DNA from 2 places in the Priestia sp. SIMBA_032 genome. Region 1 is predicted to be linked to the other one. Evidence: riboswitches for the same ligand, from Rfam matches in the RefSeq annotation. Region 1 holds a riboswitch; the other holds the start of a gene.
The links. A riboswitch is a leader RNA that binds a small molecule or an ion and turns the genes downstream of it on or off. The one in region 1 is predicted to bind S-adenosylmethionine.
Positions count from the first base shown of each region.

Region 2: linked by a shared signal. The riboswitch ahead of SB717_RS02100 (trans-sulfuration enzyme family protein) and the one ahead of SB717_RS20525 (methionine ABC transporter ATP-binding protein) in region 1 are both predicted to bind S-adenosylmethionine.

Region 1 is NZ_JAWRXD010000006.1:245,878-250,270, forward strand. Features, by position in the region: gene SB717_RS20495 (acyl-CoA dehydrogenase family protein) at 1-499, shown strand, start outside; gene SB717_RS20500 (arsenate reductase family protein) at 615-971, shown strand; gene gcvH (glycine cleavage system protein GcvH) at 1,107-1,490, shown strand; gene SB717_RS20510 (YusG family protein) at 1,570-1,815, shown strand; gene SB717_RS20515 (toprim domain-containing protein) at 1,997-2,347, shown strand; gene SB717_RS20520 (thioredoxin family protein) at 2,362-2,661, shown strand; SAM riboswitch class I at 2,842-2,949, shown strand; gene SB717_RS20525 (methionine ABC transporter ATP-binding protein) at 3,081-4,106, shown strand; gene SB717_RS20530 (methionine ABC transporter permease) at 4,099-4,393, shown strand, end outside.
Region 2 is NZ_JAWRXD010000001.1:420,572-424,964, forward strand. Features, by position in the region: gene SB717_RS02090 (hypothetical protein) at 1-184, shown strand, start outside; gene SB717_RS02095 (trans-sulfuration enzyme family protein) at 220-1,401, opposite strand; gene SB717_RS02100 (trans-sulfuration enzyme family protein) at 1,385-2,530, opposite strand; SAM riboswitch class I at 2,602-2,719, opposite strand; gene SB717_RS02105 (DUF2642 domain-containing protein) at 2,887-3,549, opposite strand; gene SB717_RS02110 (spore coat protein) at 3,614-4,393, opposite strand, start outside.

The sequences.
Region 1 (4,393 bases):
ACTGCTTCAAAAAGCACAAACGCTTCAAGAAGAATTGATGATGCTTATGCCGCAGGAAGTAGGAAATGAGCCGTTAGATCAAGAAAAAATGCTTGTGCAAAACGGGAAGAAAATTGCGCTGTTGCTTTTGGGATTAGCTGCACAAAAGTATGGCAAAGAATTAGAGAAAGAACAAGAAATTCTCGTTAATATTTCCGATATGATCAGTAACGCATATGCAATGGAATCTACTGTTTTACGTACTGAAAAAGCTATTTCCAAAACAGGAACAGATCAGAATAGCTTAAAATTAAAGTATACCCAAGTATTTTGCCAAGAAGCATTTAATCGAATCGAAGCAGATGCAAAAGAAACGTTAATTGGCGTTGAACAAGGTGATACGCTTAGAGTCATGCTTTCGTCTCTTCGCAAGTTAACGCGCTATACACCAATCAATGTGATTAGCGTAAAGCGTGAGATTGCGAAAACGCTTCTAGAAGTAGAGAAGTTCACAGTTTAAGGAAAAAGGAGCTCGTTTTGCGAGCTCCTTTTTGTTTAAGAAGCCTCTATCTAGGTAAATGATAAAGGATGTGTTAAAATACGAAAAAAGCTTAAAATAAAGGGTGGTTGACGAAATGTCATTATTTTTTTATTCATATCCAAAGTGTGGGACGTGCCGAAAAGCAAAGAAGTGGCTGGATGATAACGGAGTAGCGTATGAAGAAATTCATATTGTAGAAAACCCGCCAACAAAAGAGCAGCTGCAGTCTTATTATCAGAACAGCGGCTTAGAATTAAAAAAATTCTTTAATACAAGCGGTAAAAAATATCGCGAATTAGGGCTTAAAGATAAAGTAAGCAGTGCGAGTGAAGATGAACTTCTGTCTATTCTTGCGTCAGATGGCATGTTAATTAAGCGTCCGCTGCTAACAGATGGACAAAAAGTAACGCTTGGTTTCAAAGAAGAGCAGTTTGAAGACGTGTGGAAGTGAGTTTTCAAATAGAAAATTTTTACCTTTTACGTTACACTGTTAATAGGAAGTTATTTTAGGTTGTAGAAAGTGTTCTCCACGTTGAAGGCGCTTTTTATATAAACAAATTACGATACATATTTTGGAGGGATTAAGATGAGTACACCAAAAGATTTGCGTTATTCTGAAGAGCATGAATGGGTAAAAACAGAAGGAGACGTTGTCCGCGTAGGTATTACACATTTCGCTCAAGCTGAGCTTGGAGACATCGTATTCGTTGAACTGCCAGAAGTAGGAGCAACAGTAGAAGCTGACGAGCCGTTTGGCAGCGTTGAATCAGTAAAAACAGTTTCTGAGCTCTATGCACCAATTAGCGGTGAAGTTGTAGCAGTAAACGACAACTTAAGCGATAGCCCTGAACTTGTTAATGAATCTCCATACGAGGAAGCATGGATGATTACAATCAAACCATCTGATTCTTCTCAAGTAGACAAGCTAATGACAGCAGAGCAATACGAAGAAATGACAAACGAAGGATAATATTCCTCCATAAATTGTCTTTATGAAAAATTTTTGACTGGACACTCTATTAGTAAACAAACTAAAGGAGTGTCTTTTTATGTTTGAAAAACAAAAAATGGACGTTACAGATCGCGTTACAGCTAAATTTCATGACGGTGGTATGAAATTATATGTTGATAAGCAGCCAATTGGTGAAGTTAGTTACGGAACAAGCGGCAATGAATACCGCTTTGAAGAAGGATATTCGCAAGAAAATAATAAGTTTTATCAATATACGGACGTACAAAAACAAGGTGAAACGCAAAAATATACAGACTGCGACGAAGAAGCAGGATGGTGCTAAACAGTGGCAACTGCCGCTGTTTTTCTTGTTTTATGGAAACAATATGGCCTAAGCTGCCTTTTAAAACAGTTCTTTCTTGCAAATTTCTTTTAAAAAACAGGTGAACTGTGATACATTAACGAATATTGTATAGCATAAAGAAATGATGTTACTATACAACTGACGATTATGGGTGATGAAAATGGGGCTAATTGAAATTGAAAAAGTAATTATTGTCGAAGGAAAATCAGATAAAAAACGTATTCAAGATATCATTCGAGAACCAATTGAAATTATTTGTACAAACGGTACGATTAGTTTGTCAAAGCTGGATGAAATTATTGACTGTACGTTTAATAAAGAGGTATACATACTCGTTGACTCTGATGATTCAGGGAATAAGCTAAGAAAACAATTTAAACGAGAGCTTCCGGAAGCAGAGCATCTATATATTGATAAAATGTACCGAGAAGTTGCTGCCGCCCCTAGACATCACATAGCAACAGTATTACTGAGTGCCAATATCGATGTTAATGCAGAATTTTTAACATAAAAGGAATGAGCAACATGCAAGAATGGAGCGAAAAACAGCTTGATGATCAGTTGAAAGAAGGAGAAAGAGCGTTTATCTTTTTCCATACGCCTTTTTGCGGAACATGTCAGCTGGCAAAAAAAATGTTAACCGTGGCAGAAGCGATGCTGCCGGATGTAACCATCGGAATGAGCAATTTAAATTATATGCCTTCAAAAGCAGAATTATTTTCAATTGAAAGCGTACCTTGTTTGATTGAAGTGGAAAATGGTGAAATGGTAAAAAAACTCTACGCGTTTCATTCCATCGAGCACGTACTCGAGGAGCTTCGATAATCAAACGTTTGTTTAAAATGAAGAAATGGAAAGAGAGCGAACCGTTGGGGTTGTTGAAATCTTGGGATATTATCCCAAGAACAAAATCTGTTGACAGCCTATCTGACACATGCTAAAATCACACTCATGAATGTTCATAAATGAATGAATATTTCCCAAAAACAAAATAATTGTTGCGAACTCTTATCAAGAGAGGTGGAGGGACTGAGCCCTGTGAAACCCGGCAACCGTCAGACTAACTGAAATGGTGCCAATTCCTGCAAAGCTATGCGCTTTGAAAGATGAGAGAAAGGATTAAATATCGAGCCTTTCTGTCATGCGCAGAGAGGCTTTTTTAATGTGGAAAATTGTTTTAAGGCTTTTTCATCCTATAGGGCAACCTAACATAATTAAGTTTTTATTAAAGAAGGTGAAGAAATATGATTACATTAACAGACGTTACGAAAATTTATCAGGCCAAAAGCGGTCAAGTAACAGCTGTTGATAATGTGAATCTAACCGTTAACCAAGGTGAAATTTACGGAATTATTGGTTATAGCGGAGCGGGGAAAAGTTCTTTGATTCGCTTGCTAAACGGATTAGAAACACCAACGACAGGAACGGTTGAAGTAGCAGGTAATGATATTGGAAAAATTAAAGGCAGAAAACTCAGAAAAGCTAGACAAGAAATTAGTATGGTATTTCAACACTTTAATATTTTGTGGTCGCGTACGGTGAGAGAAAATATTGCTTTTCCGTTAGAAATAGCAGGGATTTCAAAAGAAAAAAGAATGAAACGAGTAGACGAACTCATTAAGCTAGTTGGACTTGAAGGTCGTGAAAATGCTTATCCATCACAGCTTAGCGGTGGACAAAAGCAGCGCGTTGGTATTGCTCGAGCGCTAGCGAACAATCCAAAAGTATTGCTTTGTGATGAAGCAACATCAGCGCTTGATCCTCAAACGACAGATTCTATTTTAGATCTGTTAGTAGATATTAATGAGAAGCTAGGGTTAACCATTGTATTGATTACTCATGAAATGCACGTCATTCGTAAAATTTGTCATCGAGTAGCCGTTATGGAAAATGGGGCAGTAGTAGAAGAAGGACAAGTGCTAGAAGTATTCAGAAAACCTAAGCAGCCGATTACGAAACGATTCGTTCAACAGATTTCTGAACCAGAGGAAACGTTTGAAACGATTGAACAAGTGAAAGAGCTGTATCCAAGCGGGCAAATTATTCAGCTGACGTTTGTTGGCGGAAAAGCAGAGCAGCCGCTCATTACAACGATTTTAAAACAGTTTGATGTAACGATTAATATTTTGCAAGGAAAGATTTCTCACACACAAACAGGTTCATACGGGACGTTGTTTGTTCATTTAGACGGAGAATTAACAGAAGTTGAAAAAGTCATTGCATACATTCATGAGCAGCAGGTAGAAGTGGAGGTAATGACAAATGCTTGAGAAACTATTTCCAAACGTTATTTTAGATGATTTTATTCAAGCGACAAATGAAACACTATATATGACGGCTATTTCAGTTGTAGCCACATTTGTTCTAGGTATTTTATTGGGCTTGCTTTTATTTTTAACGTCCAAAGGACAGCTTTGGCAAAACAAACCTTTATATGCCATTGTGTCAGCGGTTGTAAATATCTTTCGTTCCATTCCATTCATTATTCTAATTGTTTTACTGATTCCATTTACCAAAGCATTGGTAGGAAGTATTTTAGGTGCTAATGCAGCGTTAC
Region 2 (4,393 bases), on a different contig from region 1:
AGATCAGCTTCACGAAGCCATTCTGAAAGATTTAAAAGATGAAATGACTCACCCACGCGTTCGGCAAACACCGTATGTAAAATATCATCTTGGCATCAAAAGAATTCTAAACAGCAGTCTTTCCTCTGATGAAAAAGTTGCGCTTACGTCCCTATACACAAACCTTTTAGATAGCTGTATATAACAAGAAAAAGGACTTCCTTGATGGAAGTCCTTTTTTTATTTAATTAACGCTTTTTCTTCTAAGCTTTGAAAAACAGCGTTAAAGTCTTGCTTCAAATCCTCGAATTCCTCTAACCCTACTGAAAGGCGAAGAAGTGAATCAGTAATTCCTTTTTCTTCACGTACTTCTTTTGGGATACTTGCATGAGACATTGTTGCAGGATGCGTTAGAATGGATTCAACTGCACCTAGACTAACGCCAATTGAAGCCAATTTGACTCCTTGCAAAATATGTCGTGCTACTTTTTCATCCTGTACTTGGAAAGAAATCATAGCTCCGTATCCATTTGCTTGTTCTGAAATGAGTCTGTGGTCTGGATGACTTTTTAAACCTGGGTAGTATACACGGCTCACTAGAGATTGTTCTTCAAGCCACTTTGCAAACTGCAGTGCTGTTTTTAACTGTTGATCTAAACGAACTTTTAATGTCTTAATGCCTCGAAGCAGTAAAAAACAATCCTGTGGTCCTAAGATAGCACCAAAAGCATTTTGTACAAACCTTACTTCTTCCGCTAGCTTTTCATCGCTTACCACAACTAGACCGCCAATGACGTCACTGTGACCGCTGATATATTTTGTAGCACTATGAATTACAATATTTACACCAAGGTCAATCGGCTGCTGTAGATAAGGTGTTAAAAACGTGTTATCCACAATTGTAAGAACATTGCGCTCCTTCGCCAAACTTGCTACTGCTTTAATATCCGTTACTTGTAAAAATGGATTTGAAGGGCTTTCGACATAAATAGCCTTCGTATCTTTTGTGATAGCTTCTTCTACTTTTTCAACCTTCGTTGTATCAACAAAAGTTGTTTTGATACCAAACTTTGAAAATAATCGTGTTAATACACGATATGTCCCGCCGTACGTATCGTGTGAAACTAAAATTTCATCCCCTGATTCAAAAATAGATAACACCGAGGAGATAGCAGCCATACCTGATGAAAAAGCAAAGCCAGCGTATCCATTTTCTAGCTGAGCAATGGTGTTTTCTAAAGCCTCACGAGTTGGATTTCCTGAGCGAGAATAGTCATAGCGGCCGTCGTTCGTCTCATCTTCTTGGTTAAATGTAGATACCTGATAAATAGGTACGTTAACCGCTCCAAAATGACCGTCAATTCCTGTATTTGCATGAATTAAGTTCGTACCAAATCTATGTTTATTATTGTTGGTATGCATCAAATGCCTCCTTCAAATCTTTAATTAAATCATCTGCGTGCTCAATTCCAACTGATAATCGCAGTAAACAGTTTGTTACTCCAACACGATTTCGAATTTCCTCCGGAATGTCCGCGTGTGTTTGACGAGCTGGGAATGTCATTAAACTTTCTACGCCTCCTAAGCTTTCTGCAAATGTAATAACTTTGACATTTTCCAAAAGCGTGGACACGATGTCAGGGTGTGAGACAGCAAAAGAAATCATGCCTCCAAATCCAGTTGCTTGTTTCTTCATAATTTCATAGCCCGGATGTGTTTCAAGACCAGGGTAATACACTTTTTCCACGAGATCATGAGCAGTAAGCCAATTTGCAATTTTCAGTGCATTTTCGTTATGCTTTTCCATACGAAGCGCTAGCGTCTTAACACCGCGCAATAACAGCCAGCTATCTTGTGGACCTAAGATTGCCCCAGCTGCATTTTGATAAAAACGAATTTTCTCTCCTAAGCTACTACATCGAGCGACTACAAGACCAGCAACTACATCATTATGACCTCCAATGTATTTGCTTGCACTATGTATCACAATATCTGCTCCAAGCTCTAAAGGGCGCTGATAGTAAGGGGACATGAATGTATTGTCAATGATAGTAAGCAAATCATGCTGTTTAGCTAACGCAATTGCTTCTGGCAAATCAGTTACGTGCATCATTGGATTTGTAGGTGTTTCAATAAATAAAGCTTTCGTGTTGGGACGAAGCGCATCTTTTACTTGCTCGAGATGGGCTGTGTTGACGTACGAAACAGTAATTCCTTGCTCTGAAAAGATTTCATTTAGTACTCGATACGTTCCTCCGTATAAATCCTCTGATACAATTAAATGATCTCCGTTTTTAAATAGTGCTAAAACTGCCATTACACCCGCCATTCCTGAAGCGAATGCTGCTCCTACTTCGCCTTTTTCTAAAGCAGCAATTGCTTCTTCCAATGCTGTACGAGTAGGGTTTGCCGTACGTGCATAGTCAAATCCTGTACTTTGCCCTAAAGCAGGGTGAGCAAATGTTGATGCTTGGTAAATGGGGGTTGTAATAGAACCTGTTGAAGGGTCACGACCTACTCCTGAACGAACTAATAAAGTTTCAATTTTCATCTATTTCTCTCCTTAACTCAAAATAAAAAACACTCTTCACAGATGAAAGAGTGTTCGTTTATACACGATTTCTCTCATCTGTTAGAACAATACTGATGTTCCACAGGAATTAGCACCGTTCAAATGAATGTTTCATTTGATGGTTGCCGGGCATCGCAGGGCCAGTCCCTCCGCCACTCTTGATAAGAGTTCTATATAATTGTTGGTGGTTAACGTTTGTTGTTACTAACTTTAATAAAGATTTTCTTTATTGTCAACATAATTTTCTAAAAAATTTAAATCGTCTCATTTGTTTATTCAATATACTTGTCCTGATAAGCACATAAAAAAAAGAGACGACAGCGAGGTCTCTTTTTCTAAGGCAAGTGCACAGATTTTACATGAGCTAGCTTCCAATAGATACTTTCTCCATTTGCGGTAATTAGTTCAACAATATTATTAGAAACTTCTTTAAGTACGCCAATCTTTTCTGATTGATCCCCTAAATCTAATACAACCAGTTGATTTTCATATTTTTTAAGCTGCTCTTCAAAGTTTCTGACAAAAGGTGCAGAGGCGGGCCTTACTGGTAGCTCTTTGTCACTTAAAGAATAAGGGGTTAACTCATTGCTGTAAGGGGTAAGCCATTTCAAATGATGCAGAGAAACAAAGACATTTTTATACACTGGAGAATAAAACACAAGATAATCATTCAGCACGCTTGTAATATAGCCGTGCAATGATTTCCCTCCTGTCACATAAATTTCAATAAATTTCCCTTTTGCCTGCTGTAAAATATTACGATAGGAAATCCGCTGACTTTCTTCTATTAAGTTCTCTTCTATTTCACGTAAAACCGTATAGTCTTCTTCCGATACTTCCTGCAAACGATGCATGTGTAAAAGAGGAATATACAAATAATCATGTCCATTATACAAAATCATGACATCTAACCCTAAGTCAACAAGTCTGCCAATAAACTTAGTATTCCCTGAAATATCTACTTCTACAATTTTATTAATATAGCGATTTATACTCATTCTCCTCCCCCTTTCCTATATGACAGAAAAGGTGCTTTATAAGCACCTTTTTTGTTCTTATTCATTATGCTTTCCAGCGATAATTTTTTGTTTGGATGACTTGCTCTCTTGACGCTGACGAGTGTGAATCTGTGCGGCGGCTTTTTCTTGAGGAATATGAACCTGTGCGGCTTCTTCCTGTACGACCTTCTGAAACGCCTTCTGCTGATCCTCCGTCTTCAGTTTTTGTATTTTCCTCTTTCTGCTCATCATCTTGATTATTATTTTGTTTAAAAGATCCTTTTGCTCCTACACAAATGGTTTTAACATGTCTTGGTTGTAAGCGTAATACTTGATTGTCTTGAACAAGGGTAAAAGTACCATTCCGGCTTTGCACCAATACACCTTCTACAGCCTCTGGACCGCCACCATTGATTGATACCCATTTGTGTGATAGATGAGTAAATAAATTATTAAAGGTTTTTGATTTCATATAAGTTGGTTCCTGATTTGTAGCAAATTGATTATTCATTTGATTGTTATTATTGTTATTATTGTTATTATTGTTATTATCATTTTGATATTCACTTATACTTTTTACATGTTCAACATTGATATAGACAACACCATCATCTTCCGACAGTAACACAAGGTAAGCAGACTCTGACGAACCTAATACGTCAAGTAGCTGGCCTGCTTTTTTCTCAGGACCGCCTTGATTTATTTGAACATATTTACTTTTCAGTAATGATAAAGTACTAGCAAATGTCTTGCCTCTATACAACTCTAAAGTACCCTCATTATCAAACCCGGTAAACGTCTGTGCTGAATTTGACACAGCATCTTCCGTAATACTCTTAACATG